3 regions of the Simiduia agarivorans SA1 genome follow, and region 1 is predicted to be linked to each of the others. Evidence: predicted binding sites of a transcription regulator. Region 1 holds the regulator's gene; each other region holds the start of a gene.
What was found. The regulator FNR, encoded in region 1, switches genes on or off when oxygen is low (the NO sensors DNR and NnrR bind a similar motif). The targets are predictions, from matches to a motif close to TTGATNNNNATCAA.

Region 1 (7,231 bases):
CTGTAAAGTGAAATCAGGCGTCAGCGAGAGGTGATCATCTGGCCTTTCAGCAGCAGGCGGTTCTTGTGATTCTCCACCTGGGTAAAAAGTTGCTGGAACTTCTGTGACGCTACCGCCGTGTCCGACTCCTGTCCTGCATAGGTCACGCCACTGAGCAGTGAATCGAGCTCGGTGTTTACTTCGTCCATCGCAGTGAAAATCGTATTGGTGGTCTTGTCGTCATTAAACACCCGGCCGCGATTGGTGGCCTGCATGTAGCCATCGCACTCGCTCAGCCAGTCTTTGCGCTGTCCCAGGTAATCTTTGATATTGCGCATGCTCTTACGGTAATTCATGTCCAGGCGGGAATCTGCATAGGTTTGCAGGCTCTTCATGGAGGAGGTCATGAATTCGTTCCGGATGCTATCGCAATACTTCCAGCTCAGGTATCCGGGAAATTCAGTGCCGGATGCTTGTTCTGCTTTGTCCCTAAGGCAGTCTTCGTTGCACGCTAAGGTGGCGGGGGCTGAACACAGTCCTATGAGCCCCAATGCAAAAATTATCTTTTTCATGATTAGCCGCCGCAGTTATTATTCTCTGGCGTTATTTACGCCGCTGACTTTCAGTGTATACGTCAAGCATTAGCGAATGTCAACGGGTAAAGGTGTGACCTGCTAGTCAAATGGTATGAGCAGCAGGCCGCAGTTTGGCTCATATAGTCGAACTAAAGTCTCATTTATACGGCGTTTTGTTTCAGATCGCCCAGGGCACTGGCCATTTCCGGTAAAAGCTGGCGCAAGCTCAACAGCAGCAACGAGAACTCCGCATCCAATTGGCTGAGAGGGTCTTCCGCGCTGTCTCGGGCCTCTTGCTTGAGGTCGTCACCCAGGCTCAGTCGTTTGATGGTGCCTTCCTGGGTCAGCAGGAACTGGAGTTGTTCGCGCCAGTTCAGGGCCAGTTGAGCGACTTGCTTGCCGGCGGCTAAATGGCTTTGAATCTCGTCGCACAGCAGGTCGTGCCGCCGGCAGCGCAATATGGCCCCTTCTTCACCGGGTTCACGTAATTCGCACTCCTGTCCCAATTTCCACTCCTCTGGGAGAGGCTCACCATTAACCCATTGGGTCATCACGGTGGCGGGACTGTAGTTGTACTGAACCGGTGTCAGCGGCAAGCTGCCCAGCGATTGACGCAGCGTACTGGTCAGCTCTTCCGCCCGGTTCGGGCTGGCGGCGTCGACGATGATCAGCCCGGCCTCCAGGTCGATGATGGCCTGGGTTCTGCGGCTTTTGCGCAAGGCTCTGGGCAGGCATTCAAACAGAATCTCTTCTTTAAACTGTTCTTTTTCCTTGCGGTAAACGCGGCGTTGCTCTTCGGCTTCAATCGCGGCGGCTTTCTCTTCGACCATTTCGCGGATGACGGCGGCAGGGAGCACCTTGTCTTCACGGCGCAGGCTGATGAGGGCTGCATTCTGGCCCAGGTGAGCCAGGCCGGGGTGGTGCTTGCCATAGGGTGATGCCCAGCCCAGGCTGAATTGTGCCTGTTGGCTGCAGGGGGCAAACCGGTCTTGTTCCAACTGTTCAGCCAACGTTGATAAATCGATGCTGTGACCATCGCCAAGGCGATAGACCTGTAAATTTTTGAACCACATAGTTTTAAATCAATAACAGCGAAGGGGATTTGGTGAGGGCCACTCCAAGCAGGTAGCCGATGATTACGACGGCTGTTGCAACAGCCAGCACTTGCTCGCGTTTGTTGCGCGCCAGCCGAAAGGCATAGATGCCCGCACCGATGTACGCGAGCAGGGCAAAGATTTTTGCAATCAACCAGGCATGATCCAGCGGGTTCCAGTGGTACAACACCAGTAACGTAATGGCGCTGCCCAGCAGGGCGGTATCAATGACATGGGGCAGTATTTTAGTGAGCCGGGCCGAGAACCAGCGGGACTCATTCAATAACCAGTAGCTGCGCAATAAAAAACCTGCAATCGACAGCATAGCGAGGCTCATGTGCAGATGTTTGATGGCAATAATCATGCTTGCAGTGCCTTGCCGACCAGTGTGCTCAGGTGCGCTGGCAACGTCAGTGCCAGGGCCGCTTTCTGGCCGTTGTCGGACATCTTGCGCCAGGTTTTACGCAGAATATCGATCACTTTTTCTTCTGGGTGTTTGGCGCTGAAGTCGGCGAAATAATGGGACAGAAAAACCAGACAGGCTACGTCTTCCAGGCACTGGGTGTCGGGATTGGTTTTCAACTTTTCCTTTCGCAGCAGGGCGCTGGTTTGTTCGATCAGCGTGGCGGGTGCATCAAACTGTGCCAGGATTTCCGCGCAGCGGTCCGCGTGGTGTTTACCGAGCTCTGTGCGCCAGCGATGGTAGCCCTGACGATCCATTGGGTAGTCTTTGCGCGCGATAACCCAGCGCTCCAGGTGCTGGGCCCGGCAAGCGATTTGCAGCGCGGTGCCGGCAGCGGGATACAGGGCCTGTTGGCATTGGGTCATGCGTATGCCATACAGCTCACAGGCGCCCAGCGGCTTACCGTCGTGGGTTACTTGTTCGGGATCAGCGTGGTTGGCAGCGTCGATGGCTGCAAAGAGCGCGTCTGTATTCACGGTAGGCGTTACTGTGCGGAGGCGGCGCTTTTCAAGGCGTCGAGATCGGCAATTTCGATCTCTTTTTTGTCCACCTCGATAATGCTGAGTTTTTGTAATCGGCTGAAGACGCGGGACACGGTTTCAACCGTTAAACCGAGAAAGTTTCCGATATCCGCACGGGACATGGACAGCCGGAAGCGGGTGCCAGACAAATGCCGGCGCTGATTGCGTGACGAAATACTCAATAACAGAGAGGCTACGCGTTCTTCTGCCGTGTTTTTCGACAGTAGTGTGACCAGCTGCTGCTCATAGGTAATCTCTTTGCTCATCAACTGGAAAAAATGCTGCTGCAAAGAGGGCAGTTGCAGGCTGAGCTCTGTCATCTGAGTAAAGGGAATTTCGCACACTGCACAGGTTTCCAATGCGATGGCGGAGTTGGTGTGCTTGCTGTGACCGATGCCATCCAGGCCCATGACTTCACCCGGCAGGAAAAAGCCGGTGATCTGCTCGTCGCCATTGTCTGTGATGGTGAGGGTTTTGAGGCTGCCTGAACGCACGGCGTAAACCGAACTGAATTCTTCACCGGCGCGGAACAGGTATTCGCCTTTCTGCAGGGGGCGACCGCGCTTGATAATGCCGTCGATGCGATCGATATCATCAATTTTGACACTGATGGGCAGACAGATTGAGCTGAGCCTGCAATCGCCACAGGATACGGCGTTGTTGTGGGGGCAATGATGATTGGCAAGGCTGGCTGTCATGGTTGCTTGGTCTCTCCCTTATCAGGCGATTATAACCATGCCAGCCAGTTTTCGATACCTCGGCGCAATCAGCTGGGGAAGCTGAACTGGGCGCCTTCGCGTACCCCGGCGGATGGCCAGCGTTGAGTCAGGGTTTTGCGGCGGGTGTAAAACCGCACTGCATCCGGGCCGTAGGCCGACAAATCACCGAACAGCGAACGCTTCCAGCCGCCGAAGCTATGGAAAGCCATGGGTACCGGCAATGGAATGTTGATGCCCACCATGCCCACCAGGATGTTGTCGCCAAAGTAGCGCGCGGCCTCGCCATCGCGGGTGAAAATGCAGGTGCCGTTGCCGTACTCGTGGGCATTGATCAGGTCCATAGCTTCCTGCATGGTCTTGACCCGCACCACACACAGTACTGGCCCGAAGATCTCGTCGGTATAGATGCTCATGTCTGACGTGACATGATCAAACAGGCAGGGACCCAGGAAGTAGCCTTGTTCATGACCATCCACGGCGAGCCCACGGCCATCCACTACCAATGACGCGCCCGCAGCAACGCCCGCGTCGATGTAGCCGGATACCCGTTGCTTGTGTTCAGCAGTGATCAACGGGCCCATATCGTTGCTGTTGTCCAAACCGTTGCCCACTTTGATAGCGGCCATTTTCTCCTGCAGGCGGGCCACCAGCTCGTCGGCGGTTTTATCGCCCACCGCCACGGCCACGGAGATGGCCATACAGCGTTCACCACAGGAGCCGTATGCCGCGCCAATGAGTGCATTGACGGCGTTGTCCATGTCCGCATCAGGCATCACGATGGCGTGGTTTTTGGCGCCACCAAGCGCCTGTACGCGTTTGCCTTTGGCGGTGGCGCTGGCATAAATGTATTCGGCAATGGGGGTCGAGCCCACAAAGCTCACGGCCTGCACGCGGTCGTCCTGCAGCAGGGTATCCACGGCCTCTTTATCGCCATTGACGAGATTGAGTACGCCGTTAGGCAGGCCGGCCTGGTGCGCCAGCTCTACAATAAACCGTACCGCGCTGGGCGCCCGCTCGGACGGTTTCAGCACCACGGTATTGCCGCACACCACCGCCATGGGCCACATCCATAGGGGCACCATGGCCGGAAAGTTGAACGGGGTAATGGCAGCAACAACGCCGAGCGGTTGGAATTCAGACCAGCTGTCGATGTTGGGGCCGGCGTTTTTGCTGTGTTCGCCTTTGAGCAGCTCGGGCGCCGCAGTGGCGTATTCCACGTTTTCGATCCCGCGTTGCAGCTCGCCCATGGCATCGTTCAGCACCTTGCCGTGCTCGTCGGTGATCAGGGCACAGATTTCGTCGGCGTGCTGCTCCAGCAGGGCTTTAAAGTTGAACATGACACGTGCGCGTTTCAACGGGGGTGTCTGGCGCCAGGCCGGGTAGGCGGCCTGGGCGGCGGCAATGGCCTGCTCAGTGGTAGCCTGGCTTGCCAGCGCCACGGTTTTGGTGCTGACGCCGGTGGCCGGGTTGTACACCTTGGCGGTGCGCTCGGCGGGGGTATGGGGTTCGCCGTTGATGATGTGTCCGATAACTGACATGGGAAATCCTGTTGCTTAGATGGAATTGAGTGTGTCCGACAAGGCGTTCAGTAGCTCGTCTATTTCGTGTTTTTCGGTAATGAACGGCAACCCGAGCTGGACAGTGTCACCGCCGTAGCGCACGTAAAAACCTTTGGCCCACATGGCGCTGGCCACTTGCCAGGGGCGTTTGGCGGGCTCGCCGGGCGCGTGGGCCAGCGATAGGGCACCGGCAAAGCCATAGTTGCGGATGCCGGCCACATGGCGGCAATCCCTGAGCTTGTGCAATTCGTTTTCGAAGTAGGGCGCGTACTCGGCAACCCGCTGCACCAGTTTTTCTTTTTCCAGCAGCTCCAGTGCGGCCAGGCCAGCAGCACAGGCCAGCGGGTGGGCAGAGTAGGTGTAGCCATGGGGAAATTCGAGCAGGTACTCAGGACCACCGGCGGCCATGAAAGTGTCATAGATCTCGGCTTTGGCGACCACCGCGCCCATAGGCACGGCGCCATTGGTGAGTTGCTTGGCGATATTGATGATGTCGGGCGTAACACCAAATGCCTCGGACCCGGTCATGGCGCCGCAGCGCCCGAAGGCGGTAATCACCTCATCAAAGATCAGCAGGATATTGTGCTGGTCACAGATTTCTCTCAGTCGCTGCAGGTAACCCACCGGCGGAATAATCACCCCGGCACTGCCGGCAAAGGGCTCGACAATGACCGCAGCAATATTGGATGCATCGTGCAGGGCGATAATTTCCAGCAGCTCATCGGCCAGTTCGGCACCGGTTTGCGGCTGGCCTTTCACGAAGGGCTGGTCTTTGAGCATGGTGTGGGGCAGGTGATCACTGGCAATCAGATCGCCATAAAGCGCGCGATTGGCACCGATACCGCCTACGCTGATGCCGCCAAAATTAACCCCATGGTAGCCCTTAGCGCGCCCGATCAGGCGGGTTTTGGAGGGCATGCCTTTTTTGCGCCAGTAGGCGCGAGCCATTTTCAGTGAAGTGTCAGCGCTTTCAGAGCCGGAGCCGGTGAAAAACACATAGTCGAGCCCGTCGGGCATCAGGCTTTTGATTTTGTTGGCCAGCTCAAAACTCAGTTCGTGGCCGAACTGGAAGGCGGGGCTGTAGTCCAGGGTTTTGGCCTGCTTGGCGATGGCATCGCTGATTTCAGTGCGGCAGTGGCCCAGACCGCAGGTCCAGAGTCCGGACAGTCCGTCGAAAATTTTCCGGCCATCGGCGCTGGTAAACCACGCGCCTTCGGCTGAAGCGATCATGCGGGGATTGGATTTGAACTCACGGTTTGCCGAGAACGGCATCCAGTGCGCTTCGAGCGATTCGGGCGTGTAATTGGCCATGGGGTATCCTCTATCTGGTTGCGGCCAGTCTAGGGGCTTTGTATAGTTTCATAAATGACAGAATAAACACCTAAAGTGTGATAATTATGAAACAAAAGGCGCTGTTGGGGCAGTTGGCGGACCCGGATATCCGGCTCCTGAGGGTCTTCAAGGTGGTGACCGAATGTGGTGGAATTTCGGCGGCGGAGCTGGAGCTGAATATCGGCCGGTCTACCATCAGTCGTCATATCAAGGATTTAGAGCAGCGCCTCGGCATCACCTTGTGTCGCCGGGGGCGTTCAGGTTTTGGCTTAACGGCCGAAGGGCGCGAGGTGTATGCTTCTACATTGCGTTTGCTGGGCTCGTTGGATGATTTCCGCTCGGATGTGAATGACATCCAGCGCAAGCTGACCGGCACCCTGACCATTGCCTTGTTCGATAAGATCGCCACCAATCCCGAGTGCCATCTGTCGGACGCGCTGTCGGAATTCCATGCGCAGGCGCCTGACGCCGGTATCGAAATTTTTGTGGAACCGTTGAATGAAATTGAGCGGGGTGTGATCGAAGGCCGCTTTCAGTGTGGCGTGATTCCCAGCCACCGACCATCAGCGAGCTTGTCTTATTTGCCGCTTTTTAACGAGCAGATGTATCTCTATTGCAGTAAAGCGCACCCGATACTGGCACTGCCCCTCATCGATCGTACGGCGATACTGCAAGCGGCCTATGCCGGTTTGGGCTATCACTCGCCCAATATGGAGGTCGCGCACGCCACCGGGCTTCGTCGACAGGCCACCGTGTATGATCAGGAAGCCATTGTGCACTTGCTTTTATCCGGTGCCTACATCGGTTATCTGCCGGATCACTATGCGCAACAATTCGAAACGGCCGGTTTACTCCAGCGCATTGATCATGACGATTTTAATTACCGCTGCCAATTTGAAGCTATCTGGCGACTGTCGCCCAAGCCTTCGCGTTTATCGGCGCTGTTTATCGAATGCCTGCGCAACGCGCATAAAAAAAACCCGGCGTTT
Region 2 (7,231 bases), 790 kb from region 1:
ATACATCAAAGGGTTGGTTTCCGATCCGTCGGGGGCCTGCAGGGTTTGCATGGGTACCAACTTACGATCCAACTGCAGTGCCCGTTGCAAATGCGCCAGGTCGGCCTCCGGAGACAAATACAACACCAGGGTCGTGCCCTCGGCACGCGCCACACGCACGTCGCGCAGGGCTTCATGGTTTTCGAGATAGGTCAGCACTTCCCGGTAACGGGCAAAGCCATCCACATCGTTAACCGTCAGCACCAACTGACCGGTCAAGTCCTGGCCGGGCACAATGGCATAGCGGCTGGCCAGCAGATCGGCCAGCTGATCGATCATCGGTGCTGACCAGGCAGCGAGCGTCTGCGCCTGGGCATCGACCATATTCTGGGATTCGCCATCGAGCCACTGCCAGACGCCGCGGAATTCGCCGCTGCTGGTGCGACTGAAACGGCCGACCACAATGACTTCCGGTTGGTAGCGGGCCGAGGCTTCACGGATACTGGTTTCGTCAAACGACCACAGCTGATCGATGTTCACCACCATCTGGTCCTGCAGGTCCCACAACGGAAACTGAATGGGCAGGCCGCGGCGCAGGGCTTCCTGCCTAATAGACTGTTCCAGCTCCGGGGCTTTCACCAGCGCGCGCCCGTTCGGCCACTGATCTTCAATCAGCCAGACCAACAGGCTCGGACGGCTTGCGGGCCAATTGGGCAACTGTAAGCGCTTGAGCAATTTCTCCACTGCCGGCTCCGAGAACCGGAAAGTCAGGGCGAAGGCAGGCGACTCGACACCCTGCTCGTCGGTCAATGTCTGGTCAGAACGACCGTAGCCAAACTGCAGCACATAGTTTTGAGCCTGCGACAAATGGCTCGCCACCTCGGGCAGATCGGCTATTTTCCGGTCACCGGTGACCCGCACCAGTACCCGCGCCAGCGCATCGGCCGCCGCCACCTTGCGCGCCTCGTTCGACTGGCTGGCCACCAATTCCTGCACCTGATAAAGATCTACCCGTTGCTCAGCCTGCACCGACAATGCCACTACCGAAGCCATCATTGCCAACCAACGCCAGCAACCCGATCCCATCATATCCTTCTCCAGACCTGTTAGAGCGCGCCATTGTAGCAGCCCCACCGGCCGCTGAAAGGGCTGTTTTCACAAAGCCGGCAAGAGTGTCTTTACGCGGCTGGGGCTGGTAGAATGCACGCCTTTTTGCCAATCCAGTTTTGCGGATACATCCATGAGTTCAGACAAGCCCCAATCCCTCAGTTACAAAGACGCCGGTGTTGATATCGACGCAGGCGACGCCCTGGTAGAACGCATCAAGAGCGTAGCCGTGAAAACCCGCCGGCCCGAAGTGTTGGCAGGCCTGGGCGGATTCGGCGCCCTGTGCGAGATTCCCGAAGGTTACAAGCAGCCGGTACTGGTCAGCGGCACCGACGGCGTGGGCACCAAGCTGCGCCTGGCCATGGACCTGGAACACCACGACACCATCGGCATCGACCTGGTGGCCATGTGCGTAAACGATCTGGTGGTCGCCGGCGCCGAGCCGCTGTTTTTCCTGGATTATTACGCCACCGGCAAACTCAATGTGGATATTGCCGAGAAAGTGGTTATCGGTATCGGCGAGGGTTGTGAGCTGTCAGGCTGCTCCTTGGTAGGCGGCGAGACCGCCGAAATGCCCGGCATGTACGAGGGCGAAGACTACGACCTGGCGGGCTTCTGCGTGGGCGTGGTGGAAAAGTCCGAAATCATCGACGGCAGCAAAGTAGAAGCCGGCAATCTGCTGATCGGCCTGCCCTCCTCCGGCCCGCATTCCAACGGTTATTCCCTGATCCGTAAGATCATTGAAGTGTCCAAGGCAGACCTGAGCGAAACGCTTGAGGGCACGCCCTTGTCCGAATTGCTGATGGCCCCTACCCGCATCTACGTGAAAGCCCTGCTGTCGCTGATCAAAGGGTCCCAGGTGAACGCCATGGCCCACATCACTGGCGGCGGCATCACCGAAAACATTCCGCGCGTACTGCCCAAAGGCACCAAGGCCGTGATCGACCTCGACAGCTGGACGCTGCCACCGGTTTTCCGCTGGTTACAAGAAAAAGGCAATGTACAGGCGCGGGAAATGTTCCGCACCTTTAACTGCGGCGTGGGCATGGTCATTGCCATTCCGGCCGAACGCAAAGATGAAGCCCTGACCCTGCTGCGCAACGCCGGTGAAGCACCCTTTGTTATTGGCGCTATCGCTGAAGCCTCCGATGGCGAAGCCCAGGTTGAGCTCAAAGGTCTGTAATGACGGAACCCCGTATCGTGGTGCTGCTGTCCGGCAGCGGCACCAACCTGCAGGCACTGATCGACGCTGAAGCAGGCGGTGAACTGGGCGGCAAAATCGTTGGCGTCATCAGCAACCGCCCTGGCGTCAAAGGCTTGCAGCGCGCTGAAGCGGCAGGCATTGACGCGCAATTGCTGGACCACACCGGCTTTAGCTCCCGGGACGCCTTCGATGCAGCGCTGCAGTCTTTGATTGACCAGTATCGCCCCGACCTGGTGGTGCTGGCCGGCTTCATGCGGATTCTGACCCCGGCGTTCACAGAACACTACCAGGGCCGCATGCTCAACATTCATCCCTCGCTGCTGCCCAAATACCAAGGGCTGCACACGCACCAGCGCGCACTTGACGCCGGCGATGACTGTCACGGTGTCACCGTACACTTCGTCACGGCGGAACTGGATGGCGGACCCGCGGTCATACAAGCCATAGTGCCCATTATTGAGGGCGACACGGCAGAAAGCCTGTCAGCCAGGGTTCAGGTTCAGGAACATAAGATTTACCCCATGGCGGTGCGTTGGTTTGCCGAGGGCAGACTGAAGTATCACCAGGGTAAAGCCTGGCTGGACGAGCAATCCCTTTCGGTTGAAGGCTTTCAAATAGACACCCGTCACTGACAGGAGTTGATATGACGCTGAAGCAACTCAGAGGGATAGTGTTACTGATTTGCCTTGGACCACTGGTGAGCCACGCGCAGCCAGTGGCAGATACCCCTATGGTCGCGCCTGCTGAAGCCCAACCGGTGTTTCAGCTGCCCAAACCCTTTAAAGCCATTTACAAAACCCGGCTCTATGGCATCAAGCTTACTGCGACGCGCGAACTGGTGCAGCAGGAGGACGGACGCTGGTTCCTGCGTTTTGACATTGAGTCCTGGGTGGCCGGCCTGAAAGAACGTTCGCAATTTGAATGGGGGCAGGACGGCAAGGCCTTCAGTCATCATTATGAATTTCATCGCACCGGCCTGGCGCCAGATCGCCATATGGTGGTGGATTTCAACTGGGAAAAATACACCGCCACGAACACGCTCAACAAAGAGCCGCCCTGGACCATGGAGATCCCGGACGGTACGCTGGACAAACTCAATGCCACCATGCAGATTCGCGCAGACCTGAAAAACGGCAACGATACGTTGGTCTACTCGGTGGCCGATGGTGGTAAATTAAAGAAATTCCGCTTTGCCATCGATCGCGAAGAAACCATCGACACCCCGGTGGGCAAGCTCGAAACGGTGGTGGTCAAAACCCTGCGTAAAAACAAAAAACGCGAGACCTACAGCTACTTCGCCAAAGACTGGGACTATGTGTTGGTGCGCATCAGCCAAAAAGAACCCAACGGCGACAGCGCCACGGTCGATATCCAGCAAGGCTGGGTAGACGGCGAGCCCATTAAGGGCCGCTGATTATTCACGGGCGCAAGCCCTCATTCACCTGCAAAACAGGACTTCCCATGAAGGTTACCGACAAAGCCGTAGTGAGCATCCACTACACCCTCACCAACGACGAGGGCGAAACCATCGACTCATCCGCAGGTCACGATCCGCTGGATTACATTCAGGGCGTGGGCAATATCATTCCGGGCCTTGAGCGCGCGCTGGCCGACAAAGCAGTGGGCGATAAACTCCAGGTAACTATCGAAGCGGTTGACGGTTACGGCGAATTCAATCCGGAGCTGGTGCAGGAATTGCCCCGCAGCATGTTTGAAGGCGTAGACAATATCGAAGTCGGCATGGCCTTCCACGCTCAGACCGCTGCCGGCACCCAGGTGGTGGAAGTGATGGAAGTGGATGGCGACACCGTGACCATCAATGGCAACCACGCCCTGGCCGGTCAGCGTCTGCATTTTGATGTGGAAGTCACCGCGATCCGCGAAGCCACCGAAGACGAGCTCAGTCACGGCCACGTGCACAGTGCCGGCGGCTGCGGCCACGATCACTGATACACCTGCCTGAGGGACACACGCCCCTCAGGCATCCCCTCCCCTTCCAAACCGCCCACAAACTACCCACTTATTGATCTCGGTCATTTTTTGGTCATACCTCCTTTGGTTTACTAGACTTAATCCAGCCGCCATGGCCCCAGCGGGTCAAAGCCAAAGGGAAGAATAATGCCAAAGTATGAAGGACCGGAGACCCAAGCCCCCGTCTCCCGACGTGAAGAGCGCCACGCCTTTCTGGCGCTGGCCGTATTCGCCGCCCCTGTATTCGCCGTGGTTCTGGTTGCAGGCTACGGCTTTGTGGTCTGGATAAGCCAAATGCTGGCAGGGCCACCCAGTTACTGAGGTCGCCCGCATGAATGCGCTGTCACGCCGCGCGCTTTTACGCGCCCGGCCTGAAAACCCGGCTCCACGCCTGCCCTGGTTGGCAGATGATGCCCTCAACCGATGCACCCGCTGCGGCGATTGCATCAACGCCTGCGAGGAAGCCATTTTAATCAACGGCGACGGGGGCTTTCCGGCCATTGATTTCAACCTGGGCGGCTGCACTGCCTGCGGCGCCTGCGCCGACAGCTGCGCGCAGTCGGTGTTCGACCGGGCACTGCCGCTGTGGCCCCAACACGTGAACATTGGCGAGCAGTGCCTGGCGCGCAATGGCGTTTACTGCCAAAGCTGCCGCGATGGCTGCGGGCCGGCTGCCATCGCATTCGCACCAGCCCGGCCCATGCCGCAGCCGATGATCGATGCCAACGCCTGCACCCGTTGCGGCATGTGCATCGCCCTTTGCCCCGCCGACGCCATCAACTGGAGCCTGCCCGCATGATTGCCACCGATGCCACATTGCATATCGCCAGCCTGATTGTGCAGTGTTTGCCTGCCGCTCAGGCGCCGCTGAAACTGTTAATTGAAAGTCACCCCGGCGCAGAAGTGGGCGCCGAAGCCAGCGGCAAGCTGGTGGTGGTGATTGAAGCCACACACACCCAACAGATCATGGATTTCATTGATCGGGTACAACTCGAAGCCGGCGTTTTGTCAGCCACGCTGGTGTATCACTGCGACGATGCCGAAGGCGACGTCAGCCCCATTGACCCAAGTACACAGGAAGTCTGCTATGAAGCGCCGTGAATTTATCAAAGCCCAGGCCCTGGCCACCGCTGCTGCCGCCGCCGGCATTCAGGTTCCTGCCGGCGCCGCCAATCTGGTGACCGATGCCAGTAAAACCCAGCTTACCTGGAACAAGGCGCCCTGCCGTTTTTGCGGCACCGGTTGCGGTGTCAATGTCGCCACCAAAGATGGCAAGGTGGTGGCGACCCATGGCGATATCCAGTCGCCCGTCAATCGCGGCCTGAATTGCGTAAAAGGCTACTTCCTGTCAAAAATCATGTACGGCAAGGATCGCCTCACCACCCCCATGCTCCGCAAATCCAACGGCAAATACGATAAAAATGGCGACTTCACGCCCGTATCCTGGGACGAAGCCTTCGACATCATGGAAGAAAAATTCAAAGCGGCACTGAAAGAAAAAGGTCCGCAAGGTGTGGGCATGTTCGGCTCAGGGCAATGGACGGTGTGGGAAGGCTATGCTGCAGCCAAACTCTACAAAGCCGGCTTCCTGTCCAACAACATCGACCCCAATGCGCGCCACTGCATGGCCAGCGCCGTGGTCGGCTTCATGCGCACCTTCGGGATCGACGAACCCATGGGCTGTTACGACGACTTTGAAGCGGCCGATGCGTTTGTACTCTGGGGCTCCAACATGGCGGAAATGCACCCCATACTGTGGACCCGCATTACCGACCGCCGCCTGTCGCATCCGCACGTAAAAGTGGCCGTGCTCTCTACCTACGAACACCGCTCTTTTGAGCTGGCCGATATACCCATGGTGTTTTCACCGCAAACGGATCTGGCCATCCTCAATTACATTGCCAATTACATCATCGAAAACGACAAGGTGAATTGGGACTTCGTCAATAAGCACACCAATTTCCGCCAGGGCACCACCGATATCGGTTACGGTCTGCGCCCCACCCACGAAAAAGAAAAGGCGGCAAAAAATCCCGGTAGCGGCGATTCCAAACCGATCACTTTTAAAGAGTTTGCCGGCTTCGTCAAAAAGTACGATCTGGACTACACCCACAAATTATCAGGCGTGCCCAAAAACCGGCTGCAGGAGCTGGCAAAACTCTACGCCGATCCCAATACCAAAGTCATGTCGCTCTGGACCATGGGCTTCAATCAACACACCCGAGGGGTCTGGGCCAATAATCTGGTGTACAACATCCATTTGCTCACCGGAAAAATTTCTACACCGGGCAACAGCCCCTTCTCGCTCACCGGTCAGCCTTCGGCCTGCGGCACCGCGCGCGAAGTGGGCACCTTTGCCCACCGCTTACCGGCGGACATGGTGGTCACCAACCCCGAGCACCGGGCCTTCTCGGAAAAGAAATGGAAACTCCCCAAAGGTCTGCTGCCGGACTGGGTGGGCGCACACGCGGTATTGCAAAACCGCAAACTGAAAGACGGCGAAATCAACGCCTACTGGGTGCAGGTCAACAACAACATGCAGGCCGCCGCCAACATGATGGAAGAAGGTCTGCCCGGCTATCGCAACCCGAAAAACTTTATTGTAGTGAGCGACGCCTATCCAACGGTTACCGCACAGGCTGCCGACCTGATTTTGCCTACCGCCATGTGGGTTGAAAAAGAAGGGGCTTACGGCAACGCCGAACGTCGAACTCAATTCTGGCATCAACTGGTTGACGCGCCGGGCGAGGCGAAATCGGACTTGTGGCAGTTAATGGAATTTTCCAAGCGCTTCACCACCGATGAAGTCTGGCCTGCCGACATACTCAAAAAGAACCCGGGCTACAAAAACAAGTCTCTGTTTGACGTGCTATTTGCCAATGGTCAGGTCAACAAATACCCGAACGCGGATATCGCTGAAGGTTTCTCCAATCACGAATCGGAAGCCTTTGGCTTTTACGTGCAGAAAGG
Region 3 (7,231 bases), 700 kb from region 1:
GGTGGCTTACCCGGATGCCACTTACCAGCACATGTCACTCAAGCCGATTCTGGAACCCACCTACGGGGTGATCGTGTACCAGGAGCAGGTGATGCAGATTGCCCAGGTGCTGGCCGGTTATACGCTCGGTGGCGCTGACATGTTGCGCCGGGCTATGGGTAAGAAAAAACCCGAGGAAATGGCCAAGCAGCGCTCCACTTTTGAAAACGGCGCAGCCGATCAGGGCGTGGACCCGGATCTGGCGATGAAAATTTTCGACCTGGTGGAAAAGTTTGCCGGCTACGGTTTTAACAAGTCCCACTCCGCCGCTTACGCGTTGGTGTCCTACCAGACTGCGTGGCTCAAGGCGCATTACCCCGCCCACTTCATGGCTGCCACCATGTCGTCGGACATGGATAAAACCGACAAGGTGGTGACCTTTATTGAAGAATGCCGGGAGATGGGGCTCAAGCTCCTGCCGCCGGATGTGAATGCGGGCGAGTTCATGTTTAACGTGAATCCTGAAGGTGCCATTGTCTATGGCCTGGGTGCCATCAAAGGCCTGGGTGAAGGCCCTGTAGACAATATTATTCAGGCCCGCAACAGCGGCGGCCCCTTTACCAGTCTGTTTGATTTCTGTGCCCGCATCGACCCGCGCAAAGTGAACAAGCGTGCATTGGAGGCGTTAGTACGTTCAGGCGCTTTTGACACTATCGGTCCGCAGCAAAGCCTGGATTACGACCGCGCCGTACTCATGTCGGCCATCGGCGAGGCGGTGAAAGCCGCCGAGCAAAGCCACGCCAATGAAGCGGCGGGCATGATGGACTTGTTTGGTGAGGTTGTACCCACAGCGGCCGCCGAAGATGATGATGTGTACAGCGAATTCCGCGGCGTGAAAAGCTGGACTATGCGCGAGCGCCTTGAGGGCGAGCGCGACACCTTGGGCTTGTATCTCACTGGCCACCCCATTGATGAATACGCGCGTGAGTTGAAGTACCTGGTGTCCAACCGCATCGCCGATCTTAAGCCGGAAAAATCCAACCAGCGGGTTGCCGGTCTGGTGGTGGCGATGCGGGTAATGAAAACCAAACGTGGGGATACTATGGCGTTTGTCTCGCTGGATGATCGTTCGGGACGCATTGAAGTGGCGTTGTTTTCCGATACCTATAACAACTACCGGGAAAAAATTGTCAAAGACGCCATGCTGGTAATTGAAGGGCAGGTGAGTCACGACGATTATTCCGGCATGCTGAAAATGCGTGCTGACAGCGTCAACACACTGGGCGAAGCACGCGCCGGTCTTGCGCGGGGTGTTCACATGGAATGGCAACGTGAAGCCATAGCCGATAAACAGGTTGAAGCGCTGATACAGGTGTTGAACCAGCATCGCGGTGGCAACTGCCCGGTGTCGGTGGATTTACGAAACGACATCGCCCGGGGCCGGGTGTTGTTTGGCTCAGAATGGAAAGTCAATGCGTCCGAGCAATTGTTGACAGAGCTTCGTGATATTTTTGGCGAAGAAGCCGTGCGGATGGTTTATTGATGGAAGTTACTAGCGACTAGTTTCTAGTCGCTAGTAAAATTCTCACTAGCAACTAGCAACTAGCAACTAGCAACTAGCAACTAGCAACTAGCAACTAGCAACTAGCAACTAGCAACATATTAAAACTTATAGCCCACCATCAGGCTGTAAACGTAGGGATCGATATCCACGTCCGCTGTCACCACATTGGTGCCGTTGGTAATTTTCGCATCGGTGTTGATATCGATATAACGCATGGAGGCGTTCAGCTGCCAGCGATCGTTCAGGTTGTAATCCACACCAATTTGCGCCGCCAGGCCCCAGGAGTCTTTCAGCGTTAATTTACTTGCACCCAGAATGCCTTCCAGATCGGCATCCACATCTTCGGAAAAGAACGTTGTGTAATTCAGACCCAATCCAACATAGGGGCGCAGATCGCCATTGGTGAAATAGTAAACTGCGCTGAGTGTGGGCGGCAGGTGCTGGGTTTCGCCTACGCCGGCACCATTCAGTGCGCCGCCTTTGGCTTTGATTTTGTGGGTAAACGGTGTGGCTGCCAGCAATTCAATGCCCCAGTTATCGTCCACCAAATAGGTTGCGGTCAGACCCAGTTGGGTGTTGCTGCCGATGTCGACTTTGCTGTCGGTGGCGGTGCCATCAATGGCAATAAAGCTGCTGCTGGTGTTGGGCTGCACGCTGGTAACACCTGCGCGGACTATCCAGTCGTTTGCACTTACTTGCTGGGTGGACAGGGCTGCAATTGCCAATGCCAACGTCGTCAGTGATTTCATCGTTAAACCTCATCGCTGTGTGATTTGTATGGGTGCACTGTATCGATTTGGTGTACCCATTTTATTGATCCAGATTAAGTAGACGGAGAGTCAGTTATTTTTTCTGGCAGGAAAAAATGGAGGTAGATCGGTTGCCGAAAATGTGGCACCGCAAACCTTGTTGGCGCCGGGTTTGTTGATGTAGCGCAATACCACTTGTGGACAACGTGCGTAGCCTGCTCTTCCTTTTTTTGTCCGGCAGGAATGCCGGAATGTCAGATTGCAGGAGAGGTTATGGCGATCACACTGTTTCAGCAGGGCGAGCATAAATGTTTGAGTTTTACTGACCTGGTTACCGGCGATGGTGTGCAGGCCAACCAATTTCTCATTGTTGATGGCGCCGAGGCTGCCTTACTCGACCCGGGTGGTGATCTGACTTATACCCCGTTATCAATAGAAATCGGCAAGCACATCAAAGCTAATCAATTGACCTATGTGTTCGCCTCCCATCAGGACCCGGACATTATTGCTTCCTTACCCCGTTGGTTGATGCATACCCAATGTAAGGTAGTGACCTCTAAACTCTGGTCACGCTTCTTGCCCCACCTTGCCTCCGGTTTCGTCACCGGCAAAATGGCGACCTCGGTGGGCGGACGGATAGTGGCAATTCCGGACGAGGGCATGGATATTGCGCTGGGCCAGTCAGTGATCAAGGCCGTGCCTGCCCATTTCCTGCATTCGGCGGGTAATTTCCATTTCTACGACCAAAAGGCCCGTATTCTGTTCAGCGGAGACATGGGCGCCTCCATGGTGGACAGCCCACCGGTGCAAGGCGTTCAGGATTTCAATGCGCATATTCCCCTGATGCGCGGCTTCCACCAGCGTTATATGGCCAATAACCGGGCCTGCCAGCTGTGGGTTGAGCGGGTATCGCGTTTGGACATCCACATGCTGGTGCCTCAGCATGGCAGTGCGTTTGTGGGCAAGGCCCAAGTGCAGCAGTTTTTGGACTGGATTTATGATCTGCCCTGTGGCACTGATTTGATGGGGTAGAATTCAAACGTACGTTTGATGAAGATGAAGAAAAAAGGTGGCCATTTACGACATAAATGGGGTGTATTCAGGCCTTTTTTTGCGCCGTCAAGGGTGACGGGGGGATGAGATTCGCGTATCTTTAGCGGCAATTTTAGCCCTGTGGACAAGCGGTCAGCAGGCAAAATAAGAGGGCGCAGGCCCCCAACCCATAGATGGCGAAGATGAATCTTAATTATCTGGATTTTGAACAACCTATCGCGGTTCTCGAAGCGAAAATCGAAGAGTTGCGGCTGGTGGGGTCTGATAACGACCTCAACATCAACGAAGAAATTGCCAAGCTGCAGGACAAGAGCAAAAAGCTCACGGCCAATATCTACTCGGATCTGAGTCCCTGGCAAATCGTGCAGGTGGCTCGCCACCCGCAGCGTCCCTACAGCTCCGACTACATCAAGCGCATGTTCACCGATTGGGATGAGCTGCACGGTGATCGTCACTTTGGCGATGACAAGGCCATCATTGGCGGCGTTGCCCGTCTGGATGGCAAGCCTGTAATGGTGATCGGTGAAGAAAAGGGCCGGTCTGTGCCAGAGAAGGTGATGCGCAACTTCGGCATGCCCAAGCCCGAAGGTTACCGCAAGGCGCTGCGCCTGATGGAAATGGCTGAACGATTCAAGATGCCTGTGCTCACGCTGATCGACACCCCCGGTGCTTATCCGGGCATCGATTCCGAAGAACGTGGCATTTCCGAGGCCATTGCCCAGAATCTGGCGGTGATGTCGCGTCTGCGCACCCCTATTATCTGTACCGTGATTGGCGAAGGCTCATCCGGCGGTGCATTGGCTATCGGCGTGGGTGACCAGCTTAATATGCTGCAATACTCCACTTACTTTGTGATCAGCCCTGAAGGTTGTGCCAACATCATCTGGAAAACCGTCGAAAAAGCGCCCGATGCCGCCAAAGCCATGGGTGTGACGTCCTCAGTATTGGAAGAGTTGGGTATCGTGGATGAGACCATCCCGGAGCCCCTGGGCGGTGCTCATCGCGATATCGATACCATGGCTGTCAACCTTCAAACCAGACTGATCGAACAAGTGGATCGATTGTCTGCACTCAGCACCGACGACTTGCTGGAAAAACGCTATAAGCGTTTGATGAGTTACGGTAATTGATGGGTAAATCTGGACTGTAAAAGCCGCTCATGCGGCTTTTTTTATTGCTTTACAAACGACAAATGGACCCTGTCTGATTTTATGAAGAAGCTCTTATTGCTCGTGGCTGCCGTTGCGCTGCTGATCAAATTTGATGTTATCCGTAGTCCGTTCACAACCGCACCGGATGATAGTCGGACATACAATGCTGAGGTTGTGCTGTATGCCACGGCCTGGTGTGGTTATTGCAAAAAGACCCGCAGCTTATTGGCGGAGCACGGTATCCCTTACGTGGAATATGACATTGAAAAGTCTTCTGAAGGACTTGTGCAATATAAAGCGCTCAATGGCAGCGGTATTCCGCTGCTGGTTGTAAATGGCGATGTAATTCGCGGATACAACCCCAAGCAAATTCTTGCAAGTGCAAGCAAATAGTTCTGTGGATGGTGAGCTGTTCCGGCAGGAACAGCTAAACCCGGTGCCAGTCAGACCAGGAGGGCTAGCCTAGCTGGTAGCTGCCTCAGATGTGCTCACGTGGCCGGCTACCACGCCGAACCGATTGTCCAGGTACGCAATAATGGCTTTGGACTCGTACAGCCATTCTACCTTGCCGTCGGACTCAATCCGCAGGCAGGGCGCCTGAATTTTGCCGCCATGCTTTTCCAACTCTGTCCGGTATGGCGAACCGTCGGCGATATCGCGGGTTTGCATGGGCAAATTCAGGCGGCGCAAAGCCCGTCGGGTTTTAATACAGAAGGGGCAGGCATAGAACTGGTACAGCGCCAGATTGTTGAGCTGGGCATGTACTTTGGCCTGTTCGGGCTTGCTGCGCTTCAATGGGCGAGGGCGGGTGATAAAATCCACAGCAATAATGATGCGCCCCAGTCCTTCGCGCACCAGTTTGAGCAAAAACTTCATGGAAGTTGACTCCACCGGTTAAGATTGGCGCGCATTATAGGGATTCAGATCACATTTTCCAGAGGTAAATCATGGCAAAAGCCTGCGCGCGCCATATTTTGGTCAAATCCAAGGCTGAGGCGGAAAAACTCAAGCAGCAGTTGGCAAAGGGCGCTGATTTTGGTCAGCTGGCTAAAAAACACTCACTTTGCCCCTCGGGCCGTAAAGGCGGGGATCTGGGCGAATTCAGACCCGGTGAAATGGTCAAGGCATTCGATCAGGTGGTGTTCAAAAAGCCCGTGCTCACAGTGCACGGGCCGATCAAGACCCAGTTCGGGTTTCATCTCATCGAGACAATCTATCGGGACGATTAATCCTCGGGCAGGAAGACCTTGCTCTGCTTTTTGGCGAGTTTGGCGGCCTTTTTCTGCTTGGGGGTTAACAGGGCTTTTTTCTTGGCTTCTTTACTGGAGCGGAGTTCTTTACTCATGGGAATTTTCCTCGGCTGAATAGCGTGACGCTGCGCCGGGGAAAGTGCCCACGCGCGCGCGGCCACGCCATAAAGCTAGGCTTGTACTGGCCAATTGTAAATAGCCCGGATGAAAAATAGTGTAAGTCTTACAGCGTGCGCAGGCTTTGGGCGATGTCGGTTGGCCGTTGCGTGGGGTCTTTGGCTAACATCCGATCGACCAGCGCGCACAGCGGCCCGGGCAGTTCGGGCATTAGCGTGTGAAGCAGTGGTGGTGGCCGGCTGATGTGTTTGAGCAACACCTGCGTGGTTTCCCCAGTGAACGGCAACTCGCCGGCCAGCATTTCGTAAACGGTGACGCCCAGCGCATAGACATCGCTGGCTGAGCTGGCCGCTTCGCCTGCAGCCTGCTCCGGGCTCATGTAACCCGGGGAGCCTATGACCAGACCGGCCTGGGTCTGGTGGTTATTGTTGCCGGTGCGGGCGATGCCAAAGTCCGAGATTTTGGCGTTGCCCCGGCCATCAAAGAGGATGTTATCGGGTTTGATGTCGCGATGGATAATACCCTCGGCATGGGCCTGAGCGAGACCATCCGCTACCTGCCGGGCAATGCTGATTGCGCGCGCCGCGGGCAGCTTTTTATGCTCATGGATCACGTCGGCGAGACTGCCACCGGTCATCCATTCCATCACCAACCATTGATTTCCCCTGTCCTCAAACAGATCGAACACCTGAACGATATGAGGATGGTTGAGTCGGGCCAAACTCAGCGCTTCGGTCTTGAAGCGGGCGAGCATGACCGGATCCTGCTCGAGGTGGCCCAGTAGTTTCTTAATTGCCACCGCGCGCTGCAAGCGGGTATCAAAACCCTGGTAAACGACACCCGCACCGCCCGATGCCAGCAAAGCGTCCAGCCGATAACGTTGGCCTTCGCCTACCAGGCCGAGCTCGGGCTTTGGCTGAAACACCTGTGTAGGTATCGCTGGCCCTGAACGCACCTGAGTGCTGGCAAGATCCTGGTCTGAGCCAGAGGCATTCAACGCCTGCCGGCGCACGGCGCCCGGCAGTGCGCCAAGCAGTAGCAGTACCGGAATGCCCAGGCTCCAGTAGCCGTAACGCGCATAGAGACGCTGTTGGGAATCCCGCAAGGGATGCTTGTGACTGACATTAGGGTTAAACACCTGGACGATACGCTTGCCCAGGGATTCCTTGGGCGGCGGGTAGCGCCAGTCCGCCAGTACCCCGGCAAGCCATTGGTTGGCGAACAGCAAATAGGCGACAACCAGCAAGGTGGCCAGCCAGGCGCCATGGGCGCGCGCGAGCCAGTCTTTGGCCAGTGTCTTGTCGCCGATGGCGTGGGGTAGCAACAGGCAGCCCCGCACCACCGAACCGATGGGCTGGATGGTTTTCG

Region 2: a site for FNR is predicted at 4,314-4,327, ahead of M5M_RS05620 (periplasmic nitrate reductase, NapE protein). Genes of this name have one in related genera too.
Region 3: a site for FNR is predicted at 2,357-2,370, ahead of M5M_RS05190 (OmpW/AlkL family protein). Genes of this name have one in related genera too.

Annotation. Positions count from the first base shown of each region.
Region 1 is NC_018868.3:448,915-456,145, forward strand. Features, by position in the region: gene M5M_RS01975 (hypothetical protein) at 21-551, opposite strand; gene M5M_RS01980 (recombination-associated protein RdgC) at 716-1,627, opposite strand; gene M5M_RS01985 (SirB2 family protein) at 1,632-2,012, opposite strand; gene M5M_RS01990 (DUF4202 domain-containing protein) at 2,009-2,587, opposite strand; gene fnr (fumarate/nitrate reduction transcriptional regulator Fnr) at 2,596-3,330, opposite strand; gene M5M_RS02000 (CoA-acylating methylmalonate-semialdehyde dehydrogenase) at 3,399-4,889, opposite strand; gene aptA (omega-aminotransferase AptA) at 4,905-6,221, opposite strand; gene M5M_RS02010 (LysR family transcriptional regulator) at 6,308-7,231, shown strand, end outside.
Region 2 is NC_018868.3:1,234,290-1,241,520, forward strand. Features, by position in the region: gene M5M_RS05595 (DUF2066 domain-containing protein) at 1-1,068, opposite strand, end outside; gene purM (phosphoribosylformylglycinamidine cyclo-ligase) at 1,220-2,269, shown strand; gene purN (phosphoribosylglycinamide formyltransferase) at 2,269-2,922, shown strand; gene M5M_RS05610 (DUF3108 domain-containing protein) at 2,934-3,704, shown strand; gene M5M_RS05615 (FKBP-type peptidyl-prolyl cis-trans isomerase) at 3,752-4,240, shown strand; gene M5M_RS05620 (periplasmic nitrate reductase, NapE protein) at 4,409-4,582, shown strand; gene M5M_RS05625 (ferredoxin-type protein NapF) at 4,593-5,060, shown strand; gene M5M_RS05630 (chaperone NapD) at 5,057-5,362, shown strand; gene napA (nitrate reductase catalytic subunit NapA) at 5,349-7,231, shown strand, end outside.
Region 3 is NC_018868.3:1,144,281-1,151,511, reverse strand. Features, by position in the region: gene dnaE (DNA polymerase III subunit alpha) at 1-1,522, shown strand, start outside; gene M5M_RS05190 (OmpW/AlkL family protein) at 1,642-2,292, opposite strand; gene M5M_RS05185 (oxygen-binding di-iron domain-containing protein) at 2,566-3,324, shown strand; gene M5M_RS05180 (acetyl-CoA carboxylase carboxyltransferase subunit alpha) at 3,528-4,475, shown strand; gene M5M_RS05175 (glutaredoxin family protein) at 4,557-4,889, shown strand; gene M5M_RS05170 (glutathione S-transferase N-terminal domain-containing protein) at 4,959-5,372, opposite strand; gene M5M_RS05165 (peptidylprolyl isomerase) at 5,444-5,725, shown strand; gene M5M_RS19340 (serine/threonine-protein kinase) at 5,970-7,231, opposite strand, start outside.